Regions from separate parts of the Azospirillum terrae genome, predicted to be linked through region 1. Evidence: predicted binding sites of a transcription regulator. Region 1 holds the regulator's gene; each other region holds the start of a gene.
The links. The regulator PhoB, encoded in region 1, activates phosphate uptake and scavenging genes when phosphate is short. The targets are predictions, from matches to a motif close to TNTCATAAAACTGTCA.

Region 2: pstS (phosphate ABC transporter substrate-binding protein PstS) is a predicted target of PhoB. The motif match lies at 3,540-3,555, and genes of this name have one in related genera.
Region 3: ACSVDD_RS03760 (UDP-2,3-diacylglucosamine diphosphatase) is a predicted target of PhoB. The motif match lies at 2,658-2,673, and genes of this name have one in related genera.

Annotation. Positions count from the first base shown of each region.
Region 1 covers NZ_JBPXMR010000011.1:87,415-97,091, reverse strand. The annotation lists gene ACSVDD_RS23070 (xanthine dehydrogenase family protein molybdopterin-binding subunit) at 1-1,057, opposite strand, end outside; gene ACSVDD_RS23065 ((2Fe-2S)-binding protein) at 1,059-1,520, opposite strand; gene ACSVDD_RS23060 (NADP-dependent malic enzyme) at 1,808-4,084, shown strand; gene ACSVDD_RS23055 (ATP-binding protein) at 4,178-5,620, shown strand; gene phoU (phosphate signaling complex protein PhoU) at 5,752-6,489, shown strand; gene phoB (phosphate regulon transcriptional regulator PhoB) at 6,486-7,190, shown strand; gene thpR (RNA 2',3'-cyclic phosphodiesterase) at 7,227-7,763, shown strand; gene ACSVDD_RS23035 (hypothetical protein) at 7,884-8,108, opposite strand; gene ACSVDD_RS23030 (hypothetical protein) at 8,124-8,303, opposite strand; gene ACSVDD_RS23025 (cold-shock protein) at 8,384-8,593, opposite strand; gene ACSVDD_RS23020 (UbiH/UbiF/VisC/COQ6 family ubiquinone biosynthesis hydroxylase) at 8,793-9,677, opposite strand, start outside.
Region 2 covers NZ_JBPXMR010000001.1:1,065,976-1,075,652, forward strand. The annotation lists gene ACSVDD_RS05045 (bifunctional aminoglycoside phosphotransferase/ATP-binding protein) at 1-1,063, opposite strand, end outside; gene ACSVDD_RS05050 (hypothetical protein) at 1,263-1,817, shown strand; gene ACSVDD_RS05055 (DMT family transporter) at 1,910-2,845, shown strand; gene ACSVDD_RS05060 (invasion associated locus B family protein) at 2,904-3,419, opposite strand; gene pstS (phosphate ABC transporter substrate-binding protein PstS) at 3,653-4,729, shown strand; gene pstC (phosphate ABC transporter permease subunit PstC) at 4,795-5,772, shown strand; gene pstA (phosphate ABC transporter permease PstA) at 5,777-6,658, shown strand; gene pstB (phosphate ABC transporter ATP-binding protein PstB) at 6,655-7,494, shown strand; gene ACSVDD_RS05085 (DNA/RNA non-specific endonuclease) at 7,643-8,437, shown strand; gene ACSVDD_RS05090 (hypothetical protein) at 8,449-8,703, shown strand; gene ACSVDD_RS05095 (acetyltransferase domain-containing protein) at 8,771-9,677, shown strand, end outside; gene ACSVDD_RS05100 (MBL fold metallo-hydrolase) at 9,670-9,677, opposite strand, start outside.
Region 3 covers NZ_JBPXMR010000001.1:801,252-810,928, forward strand. The annotation lists gene ACSVDD_RS03745 (hypothetical protein) at 1-267, opposite strand, end outside; gene ACSVDD_RS29760 (hypothetical protein) at 330-401, opposite strand; partial or broken gene ACSVDD_RS03750 (hypothetical protein) at 425-682, opposite strand; gene ACSVDD_RS03755 (glycosyltransferase family 4 protein) at 695-1,732, opposite strand; gene ACSVDD_RS03760 (UDP-2,3-diacylglucosamine diphosphatase) at 1,729-2,523, opposite strand; gene ACSVDD_RS03765 (PAS domain-containing protein) at 2,813-3,232, opposite strand; gene ACSVDD_RS03770 (hypothetical protein) at 3,375-3,632, shown strand; gene ACSVDD_RS03775 (hypothetical protein) at 3,700-4,092, shown strand; gene ACSVDD_RS03780 (hypothetical protein) at 4,099-4,500, opposite strand; gene ACSVDD_RS03785 (DsbA family oxidoreductase) at 4,626-5,276, shown strand; gene ACSVDD_RS03790 (3'-5' exonuclease) at 5,322-5,837, shown strand; gene ACSVDD_RS03795 (ACT domain-containing protein) at 5,848-6,801, opposite strand; gene mfd (transcription-repair coupling factor) at 6,806-9,677, opposite strand, start outside.

The DNA.
Region 1 (9,677 bases):
TCAGCGGCTCCATGGGCGTGTGCGCCAGGTAGGGGAAGTCGTACTCCGCCCGCACCACCTTTGCGGCCTTGGCCAGCGCGCCGTCCGCGTCGCCGTCCTTCCACGCCGGAACGCCGGGAGTCTGGGCGAGCGCCCGGTAGATATCCGACAGCGTGGCGGAGTCGCGCAGTTCGGCGCCGCTCTGGTCCCAGGTCACCTCCAGCGCCTCACGGCCCTTCTTCGCCGCCCAGAATCCGGTGGCAAGCACGGCGACGCCGCGCGGGATCTGCACCACGTCCACCACGCCCGGCACCTTTTTCGCCTCGGCGGCGTCGAAGCCCGTCGCCTTGGCGCCGAAGACCGGCGGGCGCTCGACCAGCGCCACCAGCGCGCCGGGCAGCGTGTAGTCCATGGCGTAGACCGCCTTGCCGGTCGTCTTCTCCACGGAGTCGAGTCGCGGAATGCGCTGGCCGACCAGCGTGAAGTCCTTGGGGTCCTTCAGCTTGGGATCGGTGGGCGGGGTGACCTTGGACGCGGCCTCGGCCAGTTCGCCGAAGCTGGCGGTGCGGTTGCCGCCACGATGCGCGACGACGCCCTTGGCGACGGTGATGTCCGCCGCCGGAACGCCCCATGTCTCGGCCGCCGCCTGCACCAGCATGGCGCGCGCCGCAGCCCCGGCCTTGCGCAGCTGTTCCCAAGAGTTGGCGACGCTGCTCGACCCGCCGGTGCCCTGCGCCGGTCCCCACAGCAGGTTGTTGTAGAGCAGCGGGTCGGCCGGCGCGTGCTCGGCGCGCATCTGCGCCCAGTCGGCGTCCAGCTCCTCGGCGACGATGGTGGTCAGGCCGGTGAAGGTGCCCTGTCCCATCTCCAGGTGCTTGACCAGCACGGTGACGCTGTTGTCGGGCGCGATGCGGATGAAGGCGTTGGGGCGGAAGGTGCCGTCCTGAACCGCGGCCTGGGCGAACTTCAGCCCGCGGCCGGGCCACTGGAAGCCGACGATGAGGCCGGTCGCGGCGGCGGCCTTGAGCACGTCGCGGCGGCTGGCGCGCGGCAATGCGAAGCGGAATCCGGGTTGCATCTCAGGCCTCCAGCGTCTTGGCCGCGGCGTGGATGGCGGCGCGGATGCGGTGGTAGGTGGCGCAGCGGCACAGGTTGCCTTGCATGGCCGCGTCGATGTCCTCGTCCGAAGGCTTCGGCGTGTTGGTCAACAGCGCCACCGCCGACATGATCTGCCCGGACTGGCAATAGCCGCACTGGACGACGTCCAGGCGCTGCCACGCGGCCTGCACCGCTTGGGCGACCTTGCCCTGCACGCCCTCGATGGTGGTGACGGCGCGGTTGGCGGCCTGGGAGACGGGGGTGGAGCAGGAGCGCACCGGCTCCCCCTCGATGTGGACGGTGCAGGCGCCGCACAGCGCTTCCCCGCAGCCGAACTTGGTGCCGGTGAGGCCGGCGGCCTCGCGGATCGCCCACAGCAGCGGCATGTCCGGGTCGACGTCCAGGGTCACGCTGCGGCCGTTGAGCATGAGGCTGATGGCCATGATCCCTCCTCATGGATGCGTGTCGTGCCCTCTTGCGGGGGGCTTTGGGAGAAAGGGGGAAGTGAACGCCTTGCGGCGGCGGTAATCAATCCCGCCGAAAGGGGGGGATGGAAACTCCGCGACGTGTCGTTTCTGTCCCGCCGGGATAAAAAATTGACCGAATCGTGCTCTCGCAGTGCAACGCGGGCTGGCAGGTTGTGAATTCCGCCGCTAACATCGCCCTCCCCAAGAGCCGGCACCCCCAACAGAACCGGCCCGGCGTCAGACCTCCGAGGATCGCAAACCCCATGGCCGAGACCGACAACAAGCGCGTCACCGACGAAGAAGCCCTGCTGATGCACGCCAGCGGCCGTCCGGGCAAGCTGGAAATCACCGCCACCAAGCCGCTGACCACGCAGCGCGATCTGGCGCTGGCCTATTCGCCGGGTGTCGCCGCGCCGTGCCTGCGCATCGCCGAAGACCCGTCGCTGGCCTACGACTACACGGCCAAGGGCAACATCGTGGCGATCATCTCCAACGGCACGGCGGTGCTCGGCCTGGGCGACCTGGGTGCGCTGGCCGGCAAGCCGGTGATGGAGGGCAAGGCGGTCCTCTTCAAGCGCTTCGCCGACGTGGACGGCATCGACCTGGAGGTCGACACCAAGAACGTGGACGAGTTCATCAACTGCGTGCGCTTCCTCGGCCCCAGCTTCGGCGGCATCAACCTGGAAGACATCAAGGCGCCGGACTGCTTCGTCATCGAAGAGCGCCTGCGCGAGATCATGGATATCCCGGTCTTCCACGACGACCAGCACGGCACCGCCATCATCGCCGCCGCCGGCCTGATCAACGCCTGCGACATCACCGGGCGCACTCTGAGCGACGTCAAGATGGTGGTGAACGGCGCCGGTGCGGCGGGCATCGCCTGCGCCCAGCTGTTCTGCGACCTGGGCGTGCCGCGCGCGAACATCATGCTGTGCGACACCAAGGGCGTCGTCTACCGCGGCCGAACCGAGGGCATGAACCAGTGGAAGTCGTCCTTCGCCGTCGACACCGACAAGCGCACGCTTGAGGAGGCGGTCGCCGGCTCCGACGTGTTCGTCGGCCTGTCGGCCAAGGGGGCGATGACGCAGGCGATGGTCAAGACCATGGCCGACAAGCCGATCATCTTCGCGCTCGCCAACCCCGACCCGGAGATCACCCCGGAGGAAGCCAAGGCGGTGCGCCCCGACGCCATCGTCGCCACCGGCCGCTCCGACTACCCGAACCAGGTCAACAACGTCCTGGGCTTCCCGTACATCTTCCGCGGCGCGCTGGACGTGCGCGCCTCGACCATCAACGAGGCGATGAAGCTCGCCGCCGCCAACGCGCTGGCCGCCCTGGCGCGCGAGGACGTGCCGGACGAGGTGGACGCCGCCTACTCCGGCCGGCGGCTGCGCTACGGCCCGGACTACATCATCCCCGTGCCCTTCGACCCGCGCCTGATCGTCACCGTGCCGTGCGCCGTGGCGCAGGCCGCCATGGAAAGCGGCGTGGCGCGCAAGCCCATCGTCGACATGGCCGGCTACCGCAACACGCTGCGCACCCGCCTCGACCCGACCGCCGACTCGCTGGAGCTGATCCTCGAAAAGGTGCGCACCAACCCCAGGCGCGTCGTCTTCGCCGAGGGGGAGGAGGAGCGGGCGATCCGCGCCGCGCTGGCCTTCAAGGCGGCCGGCTACGGCACGCCGGTGCTGATCGGCCGCGAGGAGGTCATCAAGGAGCGTCTCGCCGCCATGGGCCAGCACGCGGTGGCCGAGCTGGAGATCCACAACGCCCGGCTCTCCGACGCCAACCGCCGCTACTCGGAATTCCTGTACCGCCGCTTGCAGCGCAAGGGCGTGCTGCTGCGCGACTGCCAGCGCATGGTGAACCAGGACCGCAACGTCTTCGCCTCGTTGATGGTGGCGCAGGGCGACGCGCACGCCGTGGTGACCGGCCTGACCCGCACCTTCCCGGTCTGCTTCGAGGAGGTCAGCCGCGTGTTCGACCCGAAGCCGGGCGAGCTGGTGTTCGGCCTGACCGTCCTGGTCAACCGGACGCGCACGGTGTTCATCGCCGACACCACGGTGAACGAGGTGCCGGACAGCGAGACGCTGGCCGACATCGCCATCCAGGCTGCCGCCAAGGCGCGCCAGATGGGGCACGAGCCGCGGGTGGCGCTGCTGTCCTACTCCAACTTCGGGCAGAACCGGCACGGCGAGAACGTCAAGCGCGTGCAGGACGCGGTGGCGATCCTCGATTCCCGCAACGTGGATTTCGAGTACGACGGCGAGATGTCGGCCGACGTGGCGCTGGATCACGAGCTGATGAAGCGCGTCTACCCGTTCTGCCGCCTGTCGGGACCGGCCAACGTTCTGGTGATGCCGGCGCTGCACGCCGCCAACATCTCGGCCAAGCTGTTGCAGAAGATGACGCGCGGCACGGTGTTCGGCCCGCTGCTGATCGGCATGGACAAGCCGGTGCAGATCGTCACGATGGGCGCCACGGTGAACGACATGGTCACCATGGCGGCGCTCGCGGCGCACGACTCGCTGCCGTGGTGAGGTAAGGGTGCGGGGGCTGCGAGGCCCCCGCGCTCCCATGAATCTTTTATGTCGGTCGCGCCGACGCCGCCGTGATGGTGTACTGGTAACGCCATGACCAGCAAGCCGCCGCTGCCGCTCCGCTCCCTCGCATCCGCCGCGCTGGTGGTGGTGCCGCTTGCCGTCTGGCTGGTGGTCGAGGCGCTGTCCGGCGTGACGCTCCCTGCGCTCGGAGTGATCGCGCTGCTCGCCGCCGTGGCCGGCGCGGTGCTGCTGCGGCGCCAGCACCGCCGTGACCTCACCGCCATCGCCGACAGCGTCCAGCACGGCACCGAGGACGAGGAGGAGGCCGCCTCCCCCGCCGCCCGCGACCTCGCCGCGGCGATCTCCCGGTTCCGCACCACGCTGCGCGACGACGCCGAGCGGGCGCACGCCCAGCTCGAAGCCGACGAGGCCATTCTGGAGGCGCTGCACGACCCGCTGGTGCTGGTGGATTCCGAGCGTCAGGTGGCGCGCGCCAACGCCGCCGCGCGCGAGCTGTTCGGCGACAAGGTGGCGGGCCGCGACCTCGCGGCAAGCCTGCGCAATCCGACCGTGCTGGAGGCGGTGGACGCGGTGCTGGGCGGCGGCGCCTCGCGCATCGTCGAGTTCAGCCAGCCGGTCCCGGTCGAGCGCATGTTCGAGGTGCGCGTCAAGCCGTTCCAGCGCCGCGCCCCCGGCTCCGCCCGCATGGCGATCCTGACGCTGCACGACATCACGACGCTCCGCCGGTCCGAGCAGATGCGCGCCGACTTCATCGCCAACGCCAGCCACGAGCTGCGCACGCCGCTCTCCTCGCTGCTGGGCTTCATCGAGACGCTGCGCGGCCCGGCGCGCGACGATCTGGAGGCGCACGAACGCTTCCTCGGCATCATGCACGACCAGGCCAGCCGCATGACCCGGCTGGTCAACGATCTGCTGTCGCTGTCGCGCATCGAACTGGACGAGCACATGCCCCCGGACGGCCGGGTGGATGTGCCGGCCTGCGTGCGGCGGGTGATCGATTCGCTGGAGCTGAAGGCCGCCGCCCGCCGCATCGCGCTGCGTCTGGAGGCGCCCGACGACCTGCCCGCCGCGGTCGGCGACGAGGACCAGCTGACCCAGGTGTTCCAGAACCTGATCAGCAACGCCATCAAGTACACCCGCGAGCACACCGACGTGACGGTCACCGTCGCGCTGTCCACCGCAGCCACCGCCGGCTCGGTGCTGCCGCTGCACGCGCGCCGCGCGCCGCTGGGGCCGACGCTGGTGGTGACGGTGGCCGACCGCGGCGACGGCATCGCCCGCACCCACCTGCCCCGCCTGACCGAGCGCTTCTACCGGGTGGACGCCGCGCGCTCGCGCGCCATGGGCGGGACGGGGCTGGGGCTGGCGATCGTCAAGCACATCGTCAACCGCCACCGCGGCCGCCTGACCATCGAAAGCGAGGTCGGCGTCGGCAGCACCTTCACCGTCTACCTCCCCGTGGCATCCGAAGCCGCCGTGCCGGCGAAGCGGCGGGCGGGGGATGCGGCGTAACGCCCGAAGCCGCCACGGGCATGACGGCGAGGTTACCGCTGTCACGAAACGGTCAAGAAACCGCAATAAACCGGTCGCCGTCTCCCGCTACCTTCCGGCCGTCCGCGATCAAGCGCGCGAAAGCACAGATCATGTCCGGTGAGCACATCGTCCGCTCCTTCGAGCAGGAGCTTCAGCGCGTCTCCAACCTCGTCGCCCAGATGGGCGGCGTGGCGGAGGCGCAGGTCGCCGCGGCGGTGAAGGCGGTCGCCAAGCGCGACATCGCCCTGGCCGCCCAGGTGACGCAGGCCGACCAGCGCCTCGACGCCTACGAGCGCGCCATCGACGCCGAGGCCTTCCGCCTGCTGGCGTTGCGCCAGCCCATGGCGGCGGATCTGCGCGAGATCGTCTCGGCGCTGAAGATATCCTCCGATCTGGAGCGCATCGGCGACTACGCCGCCAACATCGCCAAACGCTCGCTGGTGCTGGCGCAGGTGCCGGTGGTGCGGCCGGTGGTCGGCATCGCGCGCATGGGCACGCTGGTCGAGGGCATCCTCAAGGAGGTCCTCGATTCCTACACCGAGCGCGACGTCGCCAAGGCGGTCTCCGCCTGGGAGCGCGACGAGGAGTTGGACGACCTCTACACCAGCCTGTTCCGCGAAGTCCTCACCTACATGATGGAGGACCCGCGCAACATCACGCCGTGCACGCACCTGCTGTTCATGGCAAAGAACCTGGAGCGCATCGGCGACCACGCGACCAACGTGGCGGAAACCATTCACTTCCTGGTGGTGGGCGAGCCGCTGGCGGGCGAGCGCCCGAAGAGCGACACGTCCAGCGTCACCGTGATCGGGGCCGACGAGATCTTGCAGGAGATGGGGAACCTATGAATTCGGCGCTGAAGCCGCTCGTCCTGGTCGTCGAGGACGAAGCCGACATCGTCACCCTGCTGAAGTACAACCTCGAAAAGGAAGGCTTCCGCGTGGTCGCCGCCAGCGACGGCGAGGAGGCCCTGCTGCTGGCCGGCGAGCAGACGCCGCACATCGTGCTGCTGGACTGGATGCTGCCGCTGATGTCCGGGCTGGAGGTGTGCCGCCAGCTGCGCCGCAACCCCAAGACCCGCGACATCCCGATCATCATGCTGACCGCGCGCGGCGAGGAGGGCGACCGCGTGCGCGGCCTCAACTCCGGCGCCGACGACTACATGACCAAGCCCTTCTCGCCGACCGAGCTGGTGGCGCGCATGCGCGCGGTGCTGCGCCGGGCCGCCCCGGCGCTGAACGACGAGATGCTGCGCTTCGCCGACGTGGAAATGGACCTCGCCGCGCACCGCGTGCGCCGGCAGGGCCGCGACGTGCACCTCGGCCCCACCGAGTTCCGCCTGCTGCGCCACTTCCTCCAGCACCCCGGCCGCGTCTTTTCGCGCGAGCAGCTGCTGGACATGGTCTGGGGCCACGACGTGTACGTCGAGCCGCGGACCGTGGACGTGCACATCCGCCGCCTGCGCAAGGCGCTCAACGACGTGACCGAGGTGGACATCATCCGTACGGTCCGCTCGGCCGGCTATGCACTGGACGAGAAGACCGCCTAAATTAGGGGGAGGCTTTCCCTTTCCCCCGCAAGGCCGATGATCCGACTCTTCGTAGCGCTCGACTTCCCCGACGACGTTCGTGAACGGCTGGTGGGCTTGGGCGGCGGCGTGCCCGGCGCCCGCTGGAACGACGCCGCCAGCCTGCACCTGACGCTGCGCTTCATCGGCGAGGTACCGGGCGACACCGCCGCCGACATCGACGCCGCCCTGGCGGAGATCGAGGCGCCGGGCTTCGACCTCGTGCTGGATGGGGTGGGGATGTACGGCTCCAGCCGCCACGCGCGGGTGCTGTGGGCCGGGGTGGAGCGCAGCGAGCCGCTGGCGCATCTTCAGGGCAAGGTGGAATCGGCGCTGGTGCGCTGTGGCTTGGCCCCCGAGGAGCGCAAGTTCTCCCCGCACGTGACGCTGGCCCGGTTGCGGGACGCGCCCAAGGAGCGCATCGGGCGCTTTCTGGAGGAGCGCGGGCTGTTCCGCGCCGGGCCGATGCGCATCGACCACTTCACGCTCTACCGCAGCCTGCTCGGCAAGGGCGGTGCGGTGTACGAGGCGCTCAGGGAGTATCCGCTTTCCTGACGCCGTTTTCCTTTCATCGTCATGCCCGGCCTTGAGCCGGGCATCCACGCCGACGCGAGAACGGCCTTGAGGTGCCGTGGATGGCCGGGTCGAGCCCGGCCATGACGGAAAAGCGCCAACTCACGCCGACCGGGCGATCGACTTGATCGGCCCGCGCGGGTTGCCGGACATTTCGGCGATCTTGCGGTCCTGCTCTTCGATGAAGCCGCGGATCGGGCCATCGCCCTCCCCACCGTTCACCAGCGCGCTGGGGACCTTGCGGTTGGACGTGCGGGCGCCGTCTTCGTACAGGATGTCGAACAGCACGAAGCCGTTGTCGGCCGGCTGTTGTTTCTTGCGGGCCATGCTGGGCCTCCGGATTCAGGTGTTTTCGGGATCGCCGGCTTCGGCGTCGGGCTCGCCCGCGGGTTCGGTCCCATCCGGGTCGGCCTTGCGCCTGGCGGCTTCTTCTTCGCGCCGTTGCAGCTTTTCCTGCTTCTTCGCCTCTTTGGCGCGGTTGCGCTCGGCGCGCTGCTGGTTGTAGTTGGGCTTGAATGCCATGGGACGGCCTCCGGAACGCGGTCAAACGAAAAGGGGCACCGGACCGTCCGGTGCCCCCTTCACCAAAAACGCTCTCTGGCTCAGACGGCCTTGAGGTTCTCGGCCGAGGTCTTGCCGCGCTTCGGGTCGCGCTGTTCCTCGTAGGAAACCTTCTGACCCTCGTTGAGGCCGCGCATGCCGGCGCGCTCAACGGCGGAGATGTGGACGAAAACGTCCGGGCCGCCGTTGTCGGGCTGGATGAAACCATAACCCTTGGTGCCGTTGAACCACTTCACGGTGCCGACGGGCATCGCTGTCCTCCTATGATGCGGGTAGCACCCCACCACCGGCGGGGCGCATCATATCTGTATTCCAGGAATCGCAGCGGTCTCGTGCCCAGTGGGCTTAACAGGCCGAACGTCCGAAGCAGAATGACCGAAACAACGTGGGCCTCCCAGCCTGTGAATGCAAGGCCGATCCACCTAGCCTTCCGTCAGAGGGAACCTTCGGTCAGAGGGGCATACCCCGGATCATCCGCGGCAGGTCGCCGACCACGCCCATGGCGTGCCGCATCAGGAATCGCTTCATCGGCGGCAGGCGGTTGACCACCGCCATGCCCAGATCGCGCGCCAGCTTCACCGGGCCGATGTTGTTGGAGAACAGGTGCACCAGCCCGTCGCACACCGTGGCCAGCAGCACCGTGTCGAACCGCCGCCAGCGCTGATAGCGCGCCAGCACGCTCTCCCCGCCCACGTCCAGCCCCAGCCGGTAGGCGTCCACCACCACCTCGGCCAGCGCCGCCACGTCGCGCAGGCCCAGGTTCAACCCCTGGCCGGCAATGGGGTGGATGGCGTGCGCCGATTCCCCCACCAGCGCCAGCCGCGGCGCGACGAACTCATCGGCCAGCAGCACCGACAGCGGCCACGCCTCGCGCTTGGTCAGCAGCTCGATCTCACCCAGATAGTCGCCGGAGCGGCGGCGCAGCTCCTCGATGAACTCGGCGTCGGACAGGCCCAGGTAAATGGGCACCAGCGCCGTCTTCTCGCTCCACACGATGGACGAGCGGTTCTCCGTCATCGGCAGCACGGCGAACGGGCCGTTGGGCAGGAAATGCTCCACCGCCACGCCGCCGTGCGGCTCGGAATGGCGGATGGTGCAGATGATGGCGCTCTGGTCGTAGGCCCAGCGCCGCACCTTGATGCCGGCCCCCTCGCGCGCCATCGACGCGCGGCCATCGGCGCCCACCACCAGCCGCGCTTTGATGACCCGCCCATCGGCCAGCACCACGCGGGCTTGCGCCCGCTCGCGCTCCACCGCCACGGCCTGCGCCGGGGCGAGGTGGACGAGGCCGGGCAGTTCCTTCACGCGGGTGAACAGCGCGCGGCGGATGTCCTT
Region 2 (9,677 bases), on a different contig from region 1:
CAAGGCCGCGCGCCAGCGTCGTCTTGCCGGTCCCCGACAGCCCGCCCACCGCCACCAGCCGCGCCGCCGGCGGCTCCAGCGCGGACACCGCCTGCTCCAGATAGGCGGCGGCGTCCGCCTGCAACGCGCCGGCCTTCTCGGGATCGGGCTGCACGGCCGCCGCCGCGGCGCCGATCTTGGCGCGCACCGCCGCCCGCGCGGCGAGGAACAGCGGCAGCAGCGCCAGCCCCTCCAGGTCGCCGGTCACTTCCAGATAGCGGTTGAACACCGCGTTGCCGAGCGGGCGCAGGCCGCGGTGGTCGAGGTCCATCAGCAGGAAGGCGAGGTCGTACAGCACGTCGATGACGGCGAACGCCTCGTCGAACTCGATGCAGTCGAACAGCGTCGGCCGGTCCTTCCACAGCACTATGTTGCGCAGGTGCAGGTCGCCGTGGCAGTGCCGCACCAGTCCGTCGTGCGCCCGCGCGTCCATCAGCGCGCCGTGCCGCACCAGCGCCGCCTCCGACAGCGCGGCCAGCCGCTCCACCCGCGGCGGCGCGAACAGGTCCGGGCGTTGGCGCAGCTCCGTCAGGTTCTCGGCGACGACGGCGCGCATGGCCTCCGCCCCGCCGCCGTCCGGCCGCCGCACCGCCTGGGCGTGAAAGGCGGCCACCGCCTCGGCTAGCCGGCGCATCAGGTCGGGCGTCAGCGCGCCGCGATCGGCCAGCCGGTTGAACAGCAGATCCCCGTCGAAGCGCCGCATCACCACCACCCAGTCCAGCGCCTCCCCGGCACCGTCCAGCGCCAGCCGCCCATCGGCGCCGCGCACCACGGGCTCGACGGCCAAGTAGAGGTCCGGCGCGGTGCGCCGGTTCAGCGCCAGTTCCGCCTCGCAGGCGAGCCGGCGCTTGTCGCGGGTCGCGAAGTCCATATAGGGGAAGCGCACCGCGCGCTTGAGCTTGCAGGCGGTGTCGCCGGCCAGGAAAATCATGGCGCCGTGCGTGTCGATGCGCTCCACCGCCCGGCCGCCGTGCGTGCGCGGATCGGCGAGGAAGGCGATGACGGCGCGCTGGTCGTCGGTCATGCCGGCACTCTAACATCTTGCGCGGGAACGGGCGCATCTCCGCACTTGGTACGTCCTTTTGCCGTTATGACAAATTGAGCGCCTCGGCGGAGTAGCAGCATTGCCCCCTTGCAAACCCGCGGCGTGAATCCCTATTGACGTTATGGAAACATTTTTCGGTGCACACTGTGGCCAAGCATTGGAAATCGGGGGGCGTGCCGTGACTCGCTGCCGTGTTGCCATCGCTGTGGTTTCCCTGGGCGTTGTGGCTGCCGGACCGGCGTGCGCCGAAGAGGCGTTGGCGCCGGTCGACACCGTGCCGAGCTGGCGTCTGGGTTCCCTCGCCTTTTCCAATTCCGTGCCGACCGACCGCTCCGAGACGATCGGCGACATGCAGCAGAAATACCGCCTGGGCGCCGCCCCGCTGCCGGGGCTGGAGCCTTACGCGGCGCTGAAGCCGTGGGTCGCCGGCAACAAGCAGCCGGACGGCACCGTGACCAGCCGCGGCGGCGTGCTGCTCGATGTCCCGGTCGGCTCGTTCCTGTTCACGCCCAGCGTGGGCGCGGGGTATGTCGCCAACTCGCCGCGCGAAAACCGTGGAACCATCGAGTTCCGCTCGCAGGTCGAACTGGGCTACCAGTTCGAGAACCGCTCGCGGGTGACGCTGGGCTACAGCCGCATCACCGGCGGCCCCGCTGCCGACAGCCGCACCGAAACCAACAACGTGGTCGGCTTCACCTACCGCCTGCCCTTCGGCGCGCTGCTCGGGCAATAAGTGTTCAGGCAATAGGGCGCACGGACCGTCTGCAACGCGGCCATTCGGACAGGGCATGACGCGGCTCGCAGCGATTTGCTAGCATCCGCAACATGCCTCCTCCTCCCCCCGCCGCTGTCCCCGCCGTCCGACGAGTCGACAACGCGCCGCGCGGCATCATGATGATGCTGATCGCGGTGTTCCTCTTCTCCATCCTCAACGTGCTGGTGAGGGTGACGACGGCCGACTATCCGCTGACGCAGGTCACCTTCTTCCGCAACGCCTTCGCGCTGCTGCCGGTGTGGGCGACGGTGATGACGCAGGGTGGCTTCGGCACCATCCGCACGGCGCGGCCGATGGGCCATCTCTGGCGGTCGTGCATCGGCCTCCTGTCGATGACGCTGATGTTCTGGTCGTTCCACCTGCTGCCGCTGGCCGACGCGGTGGCTCTGAATTTCGCGGCGCCCCTGTTCCTCACCGCATTGTCGGTGCCGCTGCTGAGCGAGAAGGTCGGCATCCACCGCTGGAGCGCGGTGGCCGTGGGGTTCGTCGGCGTGCTGGTGATCGTCCGGCCGAGCCAGGACATGCTGCAACTGGGCGCCATGGTGGCGCTGTCGGCGGCGCTGGCGCAGTCCTTCGCCATGATCGCCATCCGCCAGCTCAGCTCCAGCGAGAGCGCCAACACCATCGTCTTCTACTTCACGCTGACCACCACGCTGCTGTGCGCGCTGACCCTGCCGTTCGCGTGGCGGACGCCGGACCTGCACGGCTTCGTGCTGCTGGTGATGACCGGGCTTGTGGGCGGATCGGCGCAGCTGTTCATGACGCGCGCCTACACGCTGGCCCCGGCGGCGGTGATCGCACCGTTCAACTACGCCTCGATCATCTGGGCTGCGCTGTTCGGCTGGCTGCTGTGGCACGAGGTGCCGGACTGGCATGTGATTGCCGGCGCCGCAATCGTGGTGGCGAGCGGCTGCTACATCCTGCACCGCGAGACCGTCAAACGCCGCACGATGCTGGCTGCGGCCCCGGCGGCGGGGGAGGATTAAGCTTCGCGTGCCCCCACCTTAACCCTCCCCCGCTTTGCAGGGGAGGGAACAAAGAACGCTACTTCAACCCGCGCGCCATTTCCTCGAACGCCTGCTTGAAGCCCTTCAGCGGGAAGTCGATGTCCTGCTGGCTGCCATCCTTGAAGGTGAAGCGCGTCAGCACCGTCGTGCCGTTGCGGAAGCTGTCGGCCACCTTGTCGGCGGCGAAGTTCGCGAAGACGCAGACGCTGATCGTCGACACCGTCGATTCGAGTCGCGGCTGGCGATCGACGCGCAGCGCGCAGCGGTCCACCACGCCCTTGTCGATGGTCAGGAACAGTTCATAGTCCTTGCCCACCGGCACGACGCTGATCGCCGCGGTGCGCATGGCGCCCGACGCGTCGCCGAGCAGACGGTAGACCAGCACGCGGCACGTGCGCGTGTCGGTCATGCGGTCCATGGAGCAATCGGCCATCCATTGGCCTTCCGGCCCCATTTCCTCCACCGTCGCCGCGCGGGCGGCGCCCGGCTGCATGCCCCCCGCCAAGCCGCACAGCCCCGCAAGACCGAAGCCCAGAATCCTCGTCCACCGCATCGCCAAACCCACGGTCAGTCCTTTCTCTCGACACCCCGGCCCCCCAGCCGGGCGCGGCGATCCTACCCCCAATTCGTTGTTACTCAAAGCGTGGCATAGGACCCCTGCGCACGGGGCACAATTCACAAAACTGCAACACAACCGCAACAAACCGGACTCACACGACGACTAAGGTCCGCCGCGTCCAAGCCGCTGTGACAAACGCGCTGGAACCAGAAACGGGAGTTGAGATCGTGACCATCCTCACCAAGACGACCCTCCGCCACGCCGCGATGGGCCTGTGCGCCGTCGTGGCCGCGAGCGGGGCCTCTGTTACGGCCCAGGCCGCCGACATCTCCGGCGCCGGCGCGACCTTCCCCTACCCGATCTATTCCAAGTGGGCCGACACCTATAAGAAGCAGACCGACATCGGGCTGAACTACCAGTCCATCGGTTCGGGCGGCGGCATCAAACAGATCAAGGCGAAGACCGTCACCTTCGGTGCCTCCGACATGCCCCTCAAGCCCGAGGAGCTGGAGCAGTCCGGCCTGGTGCAGTGGCCGCAGATCATGGGCGGCGTGGTTCCGGTCATCAACCTGAAGGGCATCAAGCCGGGCGAGATCAAGCTGAGCGGCGTCGTGCTCGGCAACATCTACCTGGGCGAGATCAAGAAGTGGAACGATGAGCAGATCAAGGCGCTGAACCCCGGCGCCACGCTGCCGAACGTCGCCATCGCCCCGGTCTACCGCTCCGACGGGTCGGGCACCAACTTCCTGTTCACCGACTATCTGTCGAAGGCCAGCCCCAAGTTCGGTTCGACGGTCGGCGCCAACACGTCGGTCCAGTGGCCGGCCGGCATCGGCGCCAAGGGCAACGAGGGCGTGGCCAATATGGTCAAGCAGACCGAAGGCTCCATCGGCTACGTCGAATACGCCTACGCCAAGCAGAACGGCATCCCGCACGCCGCGCTGCAGAACAAGGACGGCCAGATCGTCGAGCCGAAGATCTCGGCCTTCCAGGCCGCCGCGGCCAACGCCGACTGGGCCAACGCCAAGGGCTATTACGTGCTGCTGACCAACCAGCCCGGCGCCGAGAGCTGGCCGATCACCGGCGCCAGCTTCATCCTGATGCCGAAGGCCCCGCAGGACGCAGCGTCGGCCGAGGCGGCGCTGAAGTTCTTCGCCTGGGCCTACAAGGACGGCGACAAGATCGCCACCGAACTGGATTACGTGCCGATGCCCGACACCGTCGTGCAGATGGTGGAAAAGACCTGGGGCGAGCAGATCAAGGCCGGCGACAAGCCGGTCTGGACCGCCGCGGCCAACAAGTGATACGTCCAGCCTGAGTCGGGGGGAGGTCCGGTATGCCGCGCCTCCCCACGACCGTTGGAGCAACCATGACCGACATAGCCATCGTGTCCGAGCGGACCTCCTCCCGAAGCCACGGCCAGAACCAGCGTCTCCAGGACGCCGCGTTCCGCTGGGCCACCCTTTTCTTCGCCCTGGTCGTGCTGACGCTGCTGGGCGGCGTCATCATCGCCCTGGTCGAAGGCTCGCTGCCGGCCCTCAAGGAGTTCGGCTTCGGTTTCGCCGCCACCGAGGTGTGGAACCCCGTCACCGAGAAGTTCGGTGCGCTGGCGCCGATCTACGGCACGCTGGTCACCGCGCTGATCGCCATGGCGGTGGGCGTGCCGGTCAGCTTCGGCATCGCGCTGTTCCTGACGGAACTGTGCCCCGGCCGGCTGAAGCGCCCGCTGGGCACCGCCATCGAGCTGCTGGCCGGCATCCCCTCGATCATCTACGGCATCTGGGGCCTGTTCGTCTTCGCGCCCTTCATGCAGAGCACGGTGCAGCCGTTCCTGATCAACACGCTGGGCCAGCTGCCGTACCTGGAAGACGTCTTCATGGGGCCGCCGTACGGCATCGGCATCCTGACCGCCGGGCTGATCCTCGGCATCATGGTGCTGCCCTTCATCACGTCCATCACCCGCGACGTGTTCGAGACGGTGCCGCCCATGCTGAAGGAATCGGCCTACGGCCTCGGCGCCACCACCTGGGAGGTGGTCTGGCGCGTCGTGCTGCCCTACACGCGGGTCGGCGTGGTCGGCGGGCTGATGCTGGGCCTGGGGCGCGCGCTGGGCGAGACGATGGCGGTCACCTTCGTGATCGGCAACTCGCACCGCATCACCTCCTCGCTGCTGGCGCCGGGCACGACCATCTCCGCCGCCATCGCCAACGAGTTCACCGAGGCCGTGGGCGACGTCTACACCTCCTCGCTGGTGGCGCTGGGCCTGATCCTGTTCATCATCACCTTCATCGTGCTGTCGCTGGCGAAGCTGATGCTGGTGCGCCTGCAACGCAACGCGGGGACCTGACGCCATGACCGATGCCGCCACAGCCGCCCTGCCCGGCCTCAATCTGGCGATCTACCGCCGCCGCCGCGTGGTCAACCGCTTTGCGCTGTCGCTGGCGCTGGGTGCCGCCGGCCTCGGCCTGTTCTGGCTGGTCGCCATCCTGTGGACGCTGCTGTTCAACGGGGTGGGCAGCCTCACCTTCGCCATGTTCACGCAGATGACGCCGCCGCCGGGTGCGGAGGGCGGCCTGCTCAACGCCATCTTCGGCAGCGTCGTGATGACCTCGGTCGCGACGGCGCTGGGCACGCCCATCGGCATCCTGGCCGGCACCTGGCTGGCCGAGTTTGGCAAGGGTAACAAGCTGGCCGAGTCGATCCGCTTCATCAACGACATCCTGCTGAGCGCGCCGTCCATCATCGTCGGCCTGTTCGTCTACGAGGTGCTGGTGATCCGCATGGGCCATTTCTCCGCGTGGTCGGGGGCGGTGGCGCTGGCGGTGATCGTCATCCCCGTGGTGGTGCGCACCACCGAGGACATGCTGAAGCTGGTGCCCAACAGCCTGCGCGAGGCCGCCGCGGCCTTGGGCGCGCCGCAGTGGAAGATGGTCACCATGATCGCCTACCGCGCGGCCCGCAACGGCATGATCACCGGCGTGCTGCTGGCCATCGCCCGCATCAGCGGCGAGACGGCGCCGCTGCTGTTCACCGCGCTGAACAACCAGTTCTGGAGCACCGACATGAACGCGCCGATGGCCAACCTGCCGGTGGTCATCTTCCAGTACGCCATGTCGCCCTACGAGGAATGGCAGCGTTTGGCCTGGGGCGGCGCCCTGGTCATCACCCTGGCGATCCTGACCCTCAACATCGGAGCCCGCGCCCTCGCGGCCCTCAGCACGACGAGCAAATGACCATGGCCACTGCCGAGACCACCCGCTCCATGGACATCCGCACCGAAGTGCGCCGCAGCGACACGATGCCGGGCGCCGGCATGGCCGAGAAGATCGCCATCCGCAACCTAGACTTCTACTACGACGGTTTCCGGGCGCTGAAGAACATCAACCTGTCGCTGCTGGACCGGCGGGTGACGGCGTTCATCGGCCCATCGGGCTGCGGCAAGTCCACGCTGCTGCGCATCCTCAACCGCATCTACGACCTGTACCCGAAGCAGCACGCCACCGGCGAGGTGCTGATGGACGGCGAGAACATCCTGTCGCCGAAGCAGGACGTCAATTTGCTGCGCGCCCGCGTCGGCATGGTGTTCCAGAAGCCGACGCCGTTCCCGATGTCGATCTACGACAACATCGCCTTCGGCGTGAAGCTGTACGAGAAGCTGTCCAGCGCCGACATGGACGAGCGCGTCGAGTACTCGCTGCGCCGCGCGGCCCTGTGGGACGAGGTGAAGGACAAGCTGCGCCAGAGCGGCCTCAGCCTGTCCGGCGGCCAGCAGCAGCGCCTGTGCATCGCCCGCGCCATCGCGGTGAAGCCGTCGGTGCTGCTGCTCGACGAGCCGACCTCGGCGCTTGACCCGATCTCGACGGCCAAGTGCGAGGAGTTGGTGGACGAGCTGAAGTCCGACTACTGCATCGCCATCGTGACGCACAACATGCAGCAGGCGGCCCGCGTGTCCGACTTCACCGCCTTCATGTACCTGGGCGAACTGGTCGAGTACGGCGAGACCGAGACCATCTTCACCAACCCGTCCAACGAGAAGACGGCGGAGTACATCACGGGGCGGTTCGGCTGATCGGGCAGACACTTCCCACCTCGACCACGTCAACCGTCATCCCCTCAAAAAGCGGGGATGACGATATTGGGTAGGTCTCGGCTGGCGGAGTGAACCCCCAGCCCATCCATCGCGTTGAGTCCGGCACCGAAGCCAAATCGGTGCCGTCATGCTTCGCTGCCTTGCGTTCGCCGCGGTCTTGCTGGCCGTCCCCGCCGGGACACAAGCGGCGTCCAGCGCGTGTCCCCAGCACTTCGCCGGCGGCGACGCGCCCAACCTCGTCAACGAGCGCCTCGCTGCCCGAACGCACGAGTTGTGTTACACCGGGTTCGCCGTCCTGCACTCCGGCATCACCCGCACGCCGCTCTACGCCGCCGAGCATCTGACCCGCGAGCGGGTCAACGCCGCCCGTGGGCTGGAACGCAACAACAGCTTCCATCCCGATCCCAACCTGCCGAAGGACGAGCGCGCCGAGTTGTCGGACTACACCCGCTCCGGCTTCGACCGTGGTCACATGGCGCCCAGCGGCGACATGCCGGACCCGGAGCAGCAGAACGAGTCCTTCAGCCTCGCCAACATGATTCCACAGAACCCTGAGAACAACCGCAACCTGTGGAGCGACATCGAGGCGGCGGTACGTGTGCTGGCCCGCCGGGAGGGCGAGGTCTACGTGGTCACCGGCCCGATCTACCAGGGCGAGCGGCTGGAGCGGTTGAAGGGCCGCGTGCTGGTGCCGACGCAGATCTTCAAGGCGGTGTACGATCCACGGACCGGTCAGGCCGGAGCCTACCACGTTGCCAACGCCGCAGGGGATAGCTGGACGGCATTGTCCATCAGCGAGTTGGAGACGATCACCGGGATCGACGTGTTCCCTACTCTGTCCCGCGCCGTGAAGGACGTCGCCATGCCCTTGCCCGAGCCGGCGCCGCAGGGCCGCCGCCCGCAGGTCGGCGAACGACGGTAGAAGAGGGTCCGATGAAGACGATCAAACCGTATGCCAACGAGAGCGACTCCATCGGCATTGCCGACCTGACGGTGGAGAACCGCACCGACCGCGTCGTAGTCTACGGCAACATCGACCTGACGCGTGACAAGGAGGGCCTGAAGCACGCCCGCGACCTGCGCGACCTGCTGGACCGCGTGGTGAAGGCGCTGGAAGCGGAAAAGGACCTGCCCGACCACGTCCCGCCGCCGGAGCCCACGGACAGCGTGGAGAATCCATTCAAGTAAAGCCCCTCTCCCGGGGCGGGAGAGGGGAAAAGTAGACAGGCCCCGAGCCTTCGGGCATCAACCATCCATGCCCCCTGCGCCGCTCTCCCCCGCCGCCGTCCGTTTGCCCATCAACCGTCTTCCTGTGGTCGATGCGGCGCGCGGCGTGGCGATCCTCGCCATGGTCGCCTACCACTTCAGCTGGGACCTGGATTTCCTGGGCTTCGCCCAGTTCGATCTGCTCGAAAATCCGTTCTGGCTGGCGGCGCGCACAGCCATTCTCGGCAGTTTCCTGCTGCTGACCGGGGTGAGCCTCGTGCTGGCGGTGGAGCGCGGCTTCGACCGCCGGCGTTACCTGCGCCGCCTCGGCCTGCTGACCGCCGCCGCGGCTGCCGTGTCGGCGGTGTCCTACGTCCAGTTCCCGGACAGCCCGATCTTCTTCGGCGTGCTGCACCACATCGCAGTGGCAAGCGTGCTCGGCCTCGCGTTCCTGCGCCTGCCAGCCTGGGCGACCGCGGCGCTGGGCGTCGTGGTCTTCGCGCTGCCGGACCATGTCAGCGTGCCGATGTTCGACCATCCGGCGCTGCAATGGATCGGGCTGATGACGTTCCATCCCGACTCCAACGACTACGTGCCGCTGTTCCCGTGGTTCGGCATCGTCCTGTGGGGCATCGCGCTGGGCCGGCTGTGGCGTGGACGCGGCGCCATCGCCGTGTGGCGCCCGACCGGCAAGCCCACCCGCGCGCTGGCCTGGGCCGGGCGCTGGAGCCTGCCGATCTACCTCGTGCACCAGCCCGTGCTGTTCGGCGCGCTGTCGCTGCTGGCCCTGCTGTCCGGTGGAGCGGAAGACCGCGAGACGCGGGACTTCGTGGCGAACTGCGAGGCCGGCTGCGCCACCAGCGGCCAGACGACCTGCGCCGCGCAATGCCGCTGCATCGCCGACGACCTCAAGCGCGCGAACCTGTGGCAGGACGTGCTGGCGAACCGCTACGTCG
Region 3 (9,677 bases), on a different contig from region 1:
ACCGACCGCGGCTTCGGCCATGTCGCGCATAAGGCCGGCGGCGCCGGTTCCCGCCTGTGCCGCCGTCCGTCCGGCATCGCCGGCCGCCTCCCGCACCGGACGGCTGCTGCCGGCAAGCACCCCGGCCATGGCCGTGAGCGCAGCCGCGGCCACCTCCCGCCCGGTCGGCGATTCCAGGAAGCCGACCAGCCACTTGCCCGATTTGCGAAGTTTCCTGGGGATCTTCACCCCGGCGATTTTCTTCGGAATCTTGAAGGACTTGGCCATGGCCACCATGCTCCCGACCGTTTTCCTCCCGCCAACATCCGTCAGCCGCCGCGGGTTCCCCCCTACTCCCGAACCACATAGGTGTAGAAGCGGATGCTGCCGTCCGCCTCGGTTTCCCGGTAGAGGCCCTGGATCTCGTTGTCGAAGCCGGGGAAGCGTCGAGCGAGGCGAACAGCGGGTAGAACGGCGAGGTCGAGGCGTGCAGCAGGAACGTCTCGTTGAAGCGGCGGTGCTCCACCCGGCGCCGCTGCCCCTTGATGTGGCTGTCCTTGACGTGGATCTGCGATGCCTGGGAGAAGCTGGCGAGTTGCTTGTGCGTGGGCTGGGTGGCGATGATGCCGGGATGGCCGGATGGTGATGGAAATGGACGTGTCGAACACCGCAGCTCCCCAAGCCTTGCGAGACGCTGCCGCACCGTGGCGACAACCTACCCGCCCCCGATGACAGTCGTGTGACGGCGCCCACCAAAAGTGCAGACCCGCAGGTTGCTGAGGAACTGCTCCGCCGAGCGGCGCCAGGAGAAGGTCAGGGCGTACTCCCGGCAGCGCTCGGGCGCGATGGCCAGCGCCCCTTCCACGGCGCGCTTCAAATCCTCGTCCAGGCAGCCGGCGCCCGAGCCGTCCACCACGTCGAGCGGGCCCGGCACGGGGTAGGCCGCCACCGGAACGCCCGACGCCAGCGCCTCCAGCAGGACCAGCCCGAAGGTGTCGGTCCGTGACGGAAAGACGAAGACGTCGGCCGCCGCGTAGTGCCGCGCCAGTTCCTCACCGTGCTTGGCGCCCGCCCAGACGACGTTCGGGTACTTCTGCATCAGTTCCGCCTTGGCCGGGCCGTCGCCGACCACCAGCTTGGTGCCGGGCAGGTCGAGCTTGAGGAACTCCTCCAGGTTCTTCTCCACCGCCACCCGGCCGACGTAGAGCGAAATCGGGCGCGGCAGGTCGAGGAACTCCTTGGGACGCGGGCGGAACAGTTCGGTGTCGACGCCGCGGGTCCAGCGCCGGATGTTGGTGAAGCCGCGGCCGGTCAGGGCCTGCTCGATGGACTGGGTCGCCACCATCACCGCCGAGGATGGCCCATGGAAGTGGCGCACCAGGGCGTAGCTCAGCGCCAGCGGCACCGGCACGCGATCGCGCACGTACTCCGGGAAGCGCGTGTGGTAGGCGGTGGTGAAGGGCACGTCGTGCGTCAGGCACCAGCGCCGCGCCGCGAAGCCCAGCGGCCCCTCGGTGGCGATGTGGATGCAGTCCGGCTTCAGCGCCTCGATCATGCCCCCCAGGCGCCGTCCGGCGCCGAAGGCCAGCCGGATTTCCGGATAGGTGGGCATGGGGATGGTGCGGAAGCGGTCGGGTCCGATCACCTCGACGGTCTGGCCCATGGCTTCCAACTCGGCACGCACCGTGCCGATGGTGCGGACGACACCGTTGACCTGCGGGTGCCACGCGTCGGTGACGATGAGGATGTTCACGCCGCCCGCTCCTTCTCCAGCGCTGTGCCCCGCCGTTCCATGACCTCCGCCCAGCGGATGATCTCCAGGGCACCGTTGGCGTGCTCGACCAAAGCGGTGCAGGATTCGACCCAGTCGCCGTCGTTGCAATAGAGGATCCCTTCCATGTCGCGCATCTCGGCGTGGTGGATGTGGCCGCAGACGATGCCGTCCACGCCGCGCCGCCGCGCCTCATCGGCCAGGGTGGCCTCGTACTGGCCCATGTATTCGACGGCCGATTTGGCCTTGTGCTTCAGGTAGGCGGAGAGCGACCAATAGCCGAAGCCCAGCTTGCGCCGCGCGCAGTTGAACCATGTGTTGATGTGCAGGAGCGCCACGTAGGCTTGGTCGCCGATCAGCGCCAGCCACTTGGCGTACTTCACCACCGCATCGAAATGGTCGCCGTGGGTGACCAGCAGGCGCCGGCCGTCGGCGGTGGTGTGCACCGCTTCCTCCATCACCAGGACGTCGCCGAAGGCGAGGCCGAGGAAGTCGCGCGCGGCCTCGTCGTGGTTGCCGGGGATGTAGACGACGTGCGTGCCCTTGCGCGCCCGGCGCAGCACCTTCTGCACCACGTCGTTGTGCGCCTGCGGCCAGTACCAGCCCTTCTTCAGGCGCCAGCCGTCGACGATGTCGCCGACGAGATACAGGTGATCCGACTCATTGTGCTTCAGGAAGTCCAGCAGGAACTCCGCCTTGCAGCCGCGCGTGCCCAAATGAACGTCCGATATCCAGATGCTCCGATAGCGGTTCACTCCGGCCACCGTATCCATGCACCCACTCCGCCGCCGCCAATGCAAGATTCACATCAAGCATTCCTCGATATACAGACAAAAATCTTGTCTGCCAATATCCATCAGCGCAGGAGATAGTCAATGCACAGACGTGTTGATATTATTCACAATACTTAAACACAACCGTCATCTTTACGCAACATGGCCAGCAATCAGATATTCTGGCAGCTCGCAAGACATACTGGCGGCGCAGCCACGTCCGGCAACGGAGCGGCTCATCGTTTGCGAAGGCTCCCCCACGTGGGGAACCTTTTTCTGTGCGGAGTCGCTAATCGGCCGGGTAGATGCCGACGATGATGGTGTCCACCGCGCCGGCGCGCCCGCAGGGCAACATCAACCGGGCCAGCGGCATGGCCGTGCCGTTGAACGACAGCGCCGGCACCGTGGCGTAGCGCGGCTCGGCGGAGCGCGCGCAGGCCCGGTAGGACTCGACGACCCAGCCGAAGCCCGCCACCGCCATCTCATCGTCCAGGTAGTGCCCGGTCAGGTCGCGGCCGTAGTAGCGGACGACCTCCAGCCCCGCCAGCGTGACGCGGAAACGCGCCGCCGGTTCCTCCACCCGGACCATGCAGATGTGGCCGAACCAGGGGCGAAACTCCTCGGTCAGGAAGTCGCGGCGCTCGGGCAGCGCGCGCCCGCTCCGCTTTTCCTCCCAGAGCGCCCGCAGCGCGGCCAGCCGATGGTCCATGGCGTCATTTCATTTTGCAGGGCAAGTGGTGTGACCACGCGATGCCCGCAGCATGACGTGCCGCGCAGCCCCGGTCTAGCCGGGACAATGGTCATAGATCCAGGCGTGGCCCCGGCGGCACGGGCGTGGCATACTGGCGGCCATGCATCGCCTCCCGCTTTTCACCGCCGTCCTGCTGCTGGCCGCCGTTCCGGCGGCGCACGCCGCGGGTGCCTCCGCCGGTCAGGCCGAAGCCAAGGAGGCGGCGCGCGGCGGCGGCTGCACGCCGGCCAAGGTGGAGGTGGTGCAGCACGTCGTCGGGCGCACCGCGCGGACGGTGTTCAAGGTCGGCTGCACGGAGGACAAGGATGCCTTCGTCCTGGTCGAGTGCCGGTCGCGGATCTGCGCGTTGCTTCGCTGAATTCACCCCTTGTTAACGCGGCGGGCGTGCAATGGTCGCAAGGGATATACAGGAGTCGCAACCGGTCATGTCGCCGCTTCGCCGCATCGCCGTCCTGACGCTGGCCGGCAGCCTGCTCGCCGGGTGCTGGACCACGCCCATGGGTGCGGTCGGACTCGCCACCGGCGTCGGCGACTTCGCCTCGCTGAACGCCAACAAGAAGACGCTGGGCGATCATGTCGCCACGGGCATCGTCGGGCGCGACTGTTCGGTGGTGAGCTATGAGCAGACCGGCTCCTACTGCCCCGAGCAGGTCGTCGTCGACCGCTCCAACATCTATTGCTACCGCACGCTGGCCGACGTGAACTGCCACTATCTGCCCGACCCGTACAAGAACGGCCAGACCGCCCTCGCCAGCCCGCCCCCGGTGCGCACGCCGGTGCCGCCGAAGCGCGGCTGGCTGGATTGGGCGTTCGAGTAGGCCCTGTTACCGGACTTTCTTGGCGGCGAAAGCCTTGGCGAGCGTCAGCATGGATTTTTCGTGAGAGACGCCTTCGGGCGCCTGGCGAACCGGCGCGGCAGCCGGGCGCGCGGCCTGCGGCGCAACGCCGCCGTCGTCCACCTCGCCCATGCGGCTCAGCACGCGCTCCAGCGCCTCGCGCGACAGGGCGCCGCTGGGGCCGGCACCGCGCGCGGGCGCGGCGGAACGGCGCCCGGCGCGCGCCACCGCGGCACCGGCAATCGCCTTGAGGAACGGCTGCGCCATGCCCAGCAACAGCTCCGGGTCCTTGACCGCCCAGGTGATCAGCAACTGCTGCGCCACCGAGGGGCTGCCCTTGGCGGCTTGCAACGCCTCGCGGACCTTGCCTTCGACATAGGAATCGCTCATGGCAGCCTCCGTCCGGGGGTACGGCCTGTCTCGCACCCATTCGAGCGTTCCGACTGTTGGGCGGCAAGCATTAACAAAAGGTTGCGCCGTTGCCCGGAGGCAAGGATTTGGGGATAGTATCGTTCATGCTCATCGAGACCTTCGCCGATCTGATCTGCCCCTGGTGCTACATCGGCCGCCACCGCCTGCTGCGCGCCTTGGCCGAGCGGCCGCGCGTGGCGCCGGAGGTGCGCTGGCAGCCGTTCCAGCTCAACCCCGACATGCCGCGCGCCGGCATGGAGCGCGACGCCTACATGGTCGCCAAGTTCGGCGGGCCGGAGCGGGCGCGGCAGATCCACACGGCGGTCGAGGAAACCGCCGAGCGCGACGGGCTGGATCTGCGCATGGGGGCCATCACGCGCACGCCCAACACCTTCGACGCGCACCGGCTGATCCGCATGGCCGGCCGGCGCGGGGTCGCCGGGCCGATGGTGGACGCGCTGTTCCACGCCTATTTCGTGGACGGGCTGGACATCGGCGACGTCGACACGCTGGCCGCCACCGCCGCGGGAGTCGGGCTCGACCCGGTGGAGATCAGGACGCTGCTGCTCGGCGATTCCGAGGTGTCGGCGGTGCGCTCGGCCGATCTGCTGGCGCGCCAGCTGACCTTGCAGGCGGTGCCCTGCTTCATCTTCAACCGGCGCTACGCGCTGTCCGGCGCGCAGGAGCCGGGCAGCTTCCTTCCGCTGCTCGACCTCGCGGTGGACGAGGACATGGCGGCCGCCGCGGCGGGTTGACGATTGTCGGTTCCAAGCATGGGATGAGCGCGCTACAACCGGCGCATGACCAGCTTCGCCGCCATCGACTTCGAAACCGCTGACAACGGGCGCGACAGCGCGTGTTCGGTCGCCGTGGTGCTGGTGGAGGACGGGCGCATCGTCGATCAGCTCTGCGCGCTGATCCGCCCGCCGCGGTCAAGGTTCCTGTTCACGCGGATCCACGGCCTGACCTGGGACGACTGCCGCACCCAGCCGGACTTCGCCGGCCTGTGGCCGCGCCTGACGCCGCTGCTGGACCGCGCCGAGTTCCTGGTGGCGCACAACGCGCCCTTCGACAAGGGCGTGCTGAACGCCTGCTGCGCCGCGCACGGGCTGCGCAATCCGCTGAAGCCCTTCGCCTGCACGGTGCGCATCGCCCGGCACGTCTGGAGCATCTATCCGACCAAGCTGCCGGACGTGTGCCGGCACCTGAACATCGCGCTCAACCACCACGACGCGCTGTCCGATGCGCAGGCGTGTGCGGAGATCGCGATGGCGGCGTTGCGGGCGGGGGTGACGCTGGCGCCGTTCGCGCGGTAGTGCACCACGCTCAGCGCCGCACCGCCGCCACCGTTCCCAAACTGTCCGCGGCGCGTCCGGCGTCGGCGGTGCGCACCAGCAGATAGTCGGTGTCGTAGGTCGAGACGGCGAACACCGGGATGTTGGCCTCGGCCAGCGGCGCCGTCAGCCGCGCCAGGATGCCGGTCAGCGCGAACTCCAGCGGCCCCTCCACCTTGAAGGCGCGCCAGCCGCGCTCGGCCTTAACGTCGGCGGGAACCTGCGCTTGCGTGCAGACCACCGACAGCTCGTCGGCGGTGCGGGTCACGCTGACCAGCGGGTCGCTCCAGTCCACCCAGGCCGGCACCCCCTGCCCCGCCTCCAGCCGCGCCACCGCCAGTTCGCCGTCCAGCAGCGTGAGCGTCAGCGGCGGCGGTTCGGGTGCGGCGGTGACGGCGGCCAGCATCGCCTCGTCCACCTGGAGCGGGTTGAGGATGCGCCGCGCCCGCGCCGCCAGCGACGGCACGCCGGAGCGCAACGCCGCGCGCATCATCTCCGCCGCCAGCTCGCGCAAGGGCGCGTCCTTCTCCGCCAGATCCACCATGGCCTGGAGGGCGGAGGTGCGGACGATGCGGCTCTCGCCATGCTCGAACCACGTCACCAGCAGCGCGGCGGCCCGCCAGCGCTGCGCCTCGTCCAGCATCAGGCGCGGCAGGATCTGCGCGACGTGCCAGCGCACTTCGGATTGGTCGATGGCGGCGATTTCGCTCAGCAGGCGGTCGGTGTAGGCGTCCAGCTCGCGCGGCACGATGCGCGAGACTCGCTCCAGCGCGTCCGCCGCCCGCATGCGGATGCCGGCGCTGGGCGAGAACAGGCACTCCACCAGTTCCGGCAGGCGGGCGGGGTCGGCGGCGACCTGATCGGCGACGCCGGTGGCGTCCCCGGTGGTGCGGCGGTCACCGCGGGCGAGGCGCGCGGCCAAGTCGCCCATACCAGATTGGCCCATGCGCTCAGCGCCGGCCCGGCCGGACCGGCGGCAGCCGGCCGAAGCGGGAAAACGGCTTGGACGGCGGCTTGGGCGGAGGAGGAGGGGGCGGCGGTGGCGGCGGCTCGCCCTTCACGTCCAGGCCGGCGGCCATGTCGGCGAGGTCCTTCATCAGCCGCTTGACGCCGGTGACGCGCAGCGCCTCGTCGTCCCAGACGCGGGTGTAGACCAGCTTATGGTCTGGCCGCAGCTTCATCAGCCCGCCGCGCCCGGCGATGTAGCCCACCAGCTTGTCGGGGCGGGCGAAAATGTTGTTGCGGAAGGTCAGAACGGCGCCCTTCGGCCCGGCGTCCACCCGCTCCATCCCCGCCTGACGGCAGAGCTGCTTGATGGTCACCACGTCCAGCAGGTTTTCCACCTCCGAGGGCAGCTTGCCGAAGCGGTCGATCAGTTCGGCGGCGAAGGCCTCGATCTCCGGGCGGTCCACCAGTTCGGCGATGCGGCGGTAGAGCGACAGGCGCACGGTCAGGTCGGCGACGTACTCCTCCGGGATCAGCACCGGGGTGCCGAGGTTGATGGTCGGCGTCCATTCGTCGCCCACCGGCTGGTCCTGGCCGATGCCGGCGCGGGCGTTGGCGACCGCCTCCTCCAGCATGTGCTGGTAAAGCTCGACGCCAACCTCCTTGACGTGGCCGGACTGCTCCTCGCCCAGCAGATTGCCGGCGCCGCGGATGTCCATGTCGTGGCTGGCGAGCTGGAAGCCGGCGCCCAGGCTGTCCAGCGTCTCGATGACGTGCAGGCGCTGCTGCGCGGTGGTGGAGAGCGCCTTGTTGGGCGCGTAGGTCAGGTACGCGTAGCCGCGCACCTTCGACCGCCCGACCCGCCCGCGGATCTGATAGAGCTGCGCCAGACCGAACAGGTCCGCCCGGTGCACGATCAGCGTGTTGGCGGAGGGGATGTCCAGGCCGCTCTCGATGATGTTGGTGGCGAGCAGCACCTCGAACTTGCCCTCGTCGAAGGCCGTCATCACCTCTTCCAGCTCGGTCGCCGGCATCTGGCCGTGCGCGGTGATGACCTTGACCTCCGGCACCAGCGCCCGCACGCGCTCGGCCACGGTGGTCAAATCCTCGATGCGCGGGCAGACGTAGAAGCTCTGGCCGCCGCGGTAGTGCTCGCGCAGGATCGCCTCGCGGATCACCACGGGGTCGTAGGGCAGCACGAAGGTGCGCACCGCCAGCCGGTCCACCGGCGGCGTGGCGATCAGCGACAGCTCGCGCACGCCGGACAGCGCCATCTGCAAGGTGCGCGGAATCGGCGTCGCCGTCAGGGTCAGCACGTGCACGTCGGAGCGCAGTTCCTTCAACCGCTCCTTCTGCTTGACGCCGAAGTGCTGCTCCTCGTCGACGATGACGAGGCCCAGGCGCTTGAAGTCCAGGGTCTTGGACAGCAGCGCGTGGGTGCCGACGACGACGTCCACCGTGCCCTCGGCCAGCTCCTGCTTGATCTTGGACTGCTCCTTGGCCGTAACCATGCGCGACAGCTGCTGGATGCGGACCGGCAGGCCGGCGAAGCGGGTGGTGAAGGTCTTGAAGTGCTGGCGCGCGAGCAGAGTCGTCGGCACCACCACCGCCACCTGCTGCCCGGTCATGGCGACCAGGAAGGCGGCGCGCAGCGCCACCTCGGTCTTGCCGAAGCCGACGTCGCCGCACACCAGGCGGTCCATCGGCTTGCCGGACCCGAGGTCGGTGAAGACGTCCTCGATGGCCTTGAGCTGGTCGTCGGTCTCGGGATAGGGGAAGCGGGCGGCGAATTCCTGGTAGATGCCCTCGGGCGGGGCCAGCGGCTCGGCGCGCTTCACCTCGCGCTCGGCGGCGATCTTCAGGAGCGCCTCGGCCATGTCCTTCAGGCGCTTCTTGACGCGCGCCTTGCGCCCCTGCCAGCCCGCCCCGCCGAGCTTGTCGAGCTGGACGCCGGCATCCTCGCTGCCGAAGCGGGTCAGAACCTCGATGTTCTCGACCGGCACGAACAGCTTGTCGTCGCCCAGGTAGATGATGCGCAGGCAATCGTGCGGAGCGCCGGACACCTCCAGCGTCGCCAAGCCGTCGTAGCGCCCGATGCCGTGGTCGGTGTGGACCACCAGATCGCCGGGGTTGAGCGCCGAGTATTCGGCGATGAAGTTGGCGTGTCTGCGCTTCTTCTTGGCCGGCCGCACCATGCGGTCGCCGAGGATGTCCTGCTCGGTGATGACCGCCAGATCGGGGGCGGCGAAGCCGTGCTCGATGCCCAGCACCACCATGGCGGTGACGTGGCGGTCGAAGCGCCGCACCTCCTCGATGGTTTCGGCCGGCTCCAGCCCCTGGATGCCGTGGTCGGCCAGCACGCTCATCAGCCGGTCGCGGGAGCCCGCCGAATAGCCGGCCACCAGCACCTTGCGCCCATCGGCGCGCAGCCGCTCGATGAAGTCGCGCACCGCGTCGAAGACGTTGACGTCCGGCCGCGCCCGCTCGGCGGCGAAGTCGTGCCCCAGCCGCCCGCCGGCGTCCATGGTGCCCTTGATGCCCGGCGGCGTGGCGAAGGGCTGCAACTGCACCACAGCCGTGGTGCCCAGCACCGCGTCCCAGCCGGACTTGTCGAGGAACAGCGTGCCCGGCGGCACCGGCTTGTAGACCGGCTGGCCCGCCTTCTTGTCCACCGACATCATGGTGGCGCGCGCCTGATAGAAGTCCTCGATCTGGACGAGGCGCTGGTCCCGCGCCTCCTCCACCTGATGGTCGAGCGACACCATGGCGCGGGGCATGTAATCCAGCAGCGTGTCCATGCCATCGTGGAACAGCGGCAGCCAGTGCTCCATGCCCGCCTGCTTGCGCCCGGCGGACACCGCCTCGTACAGCGGGTCG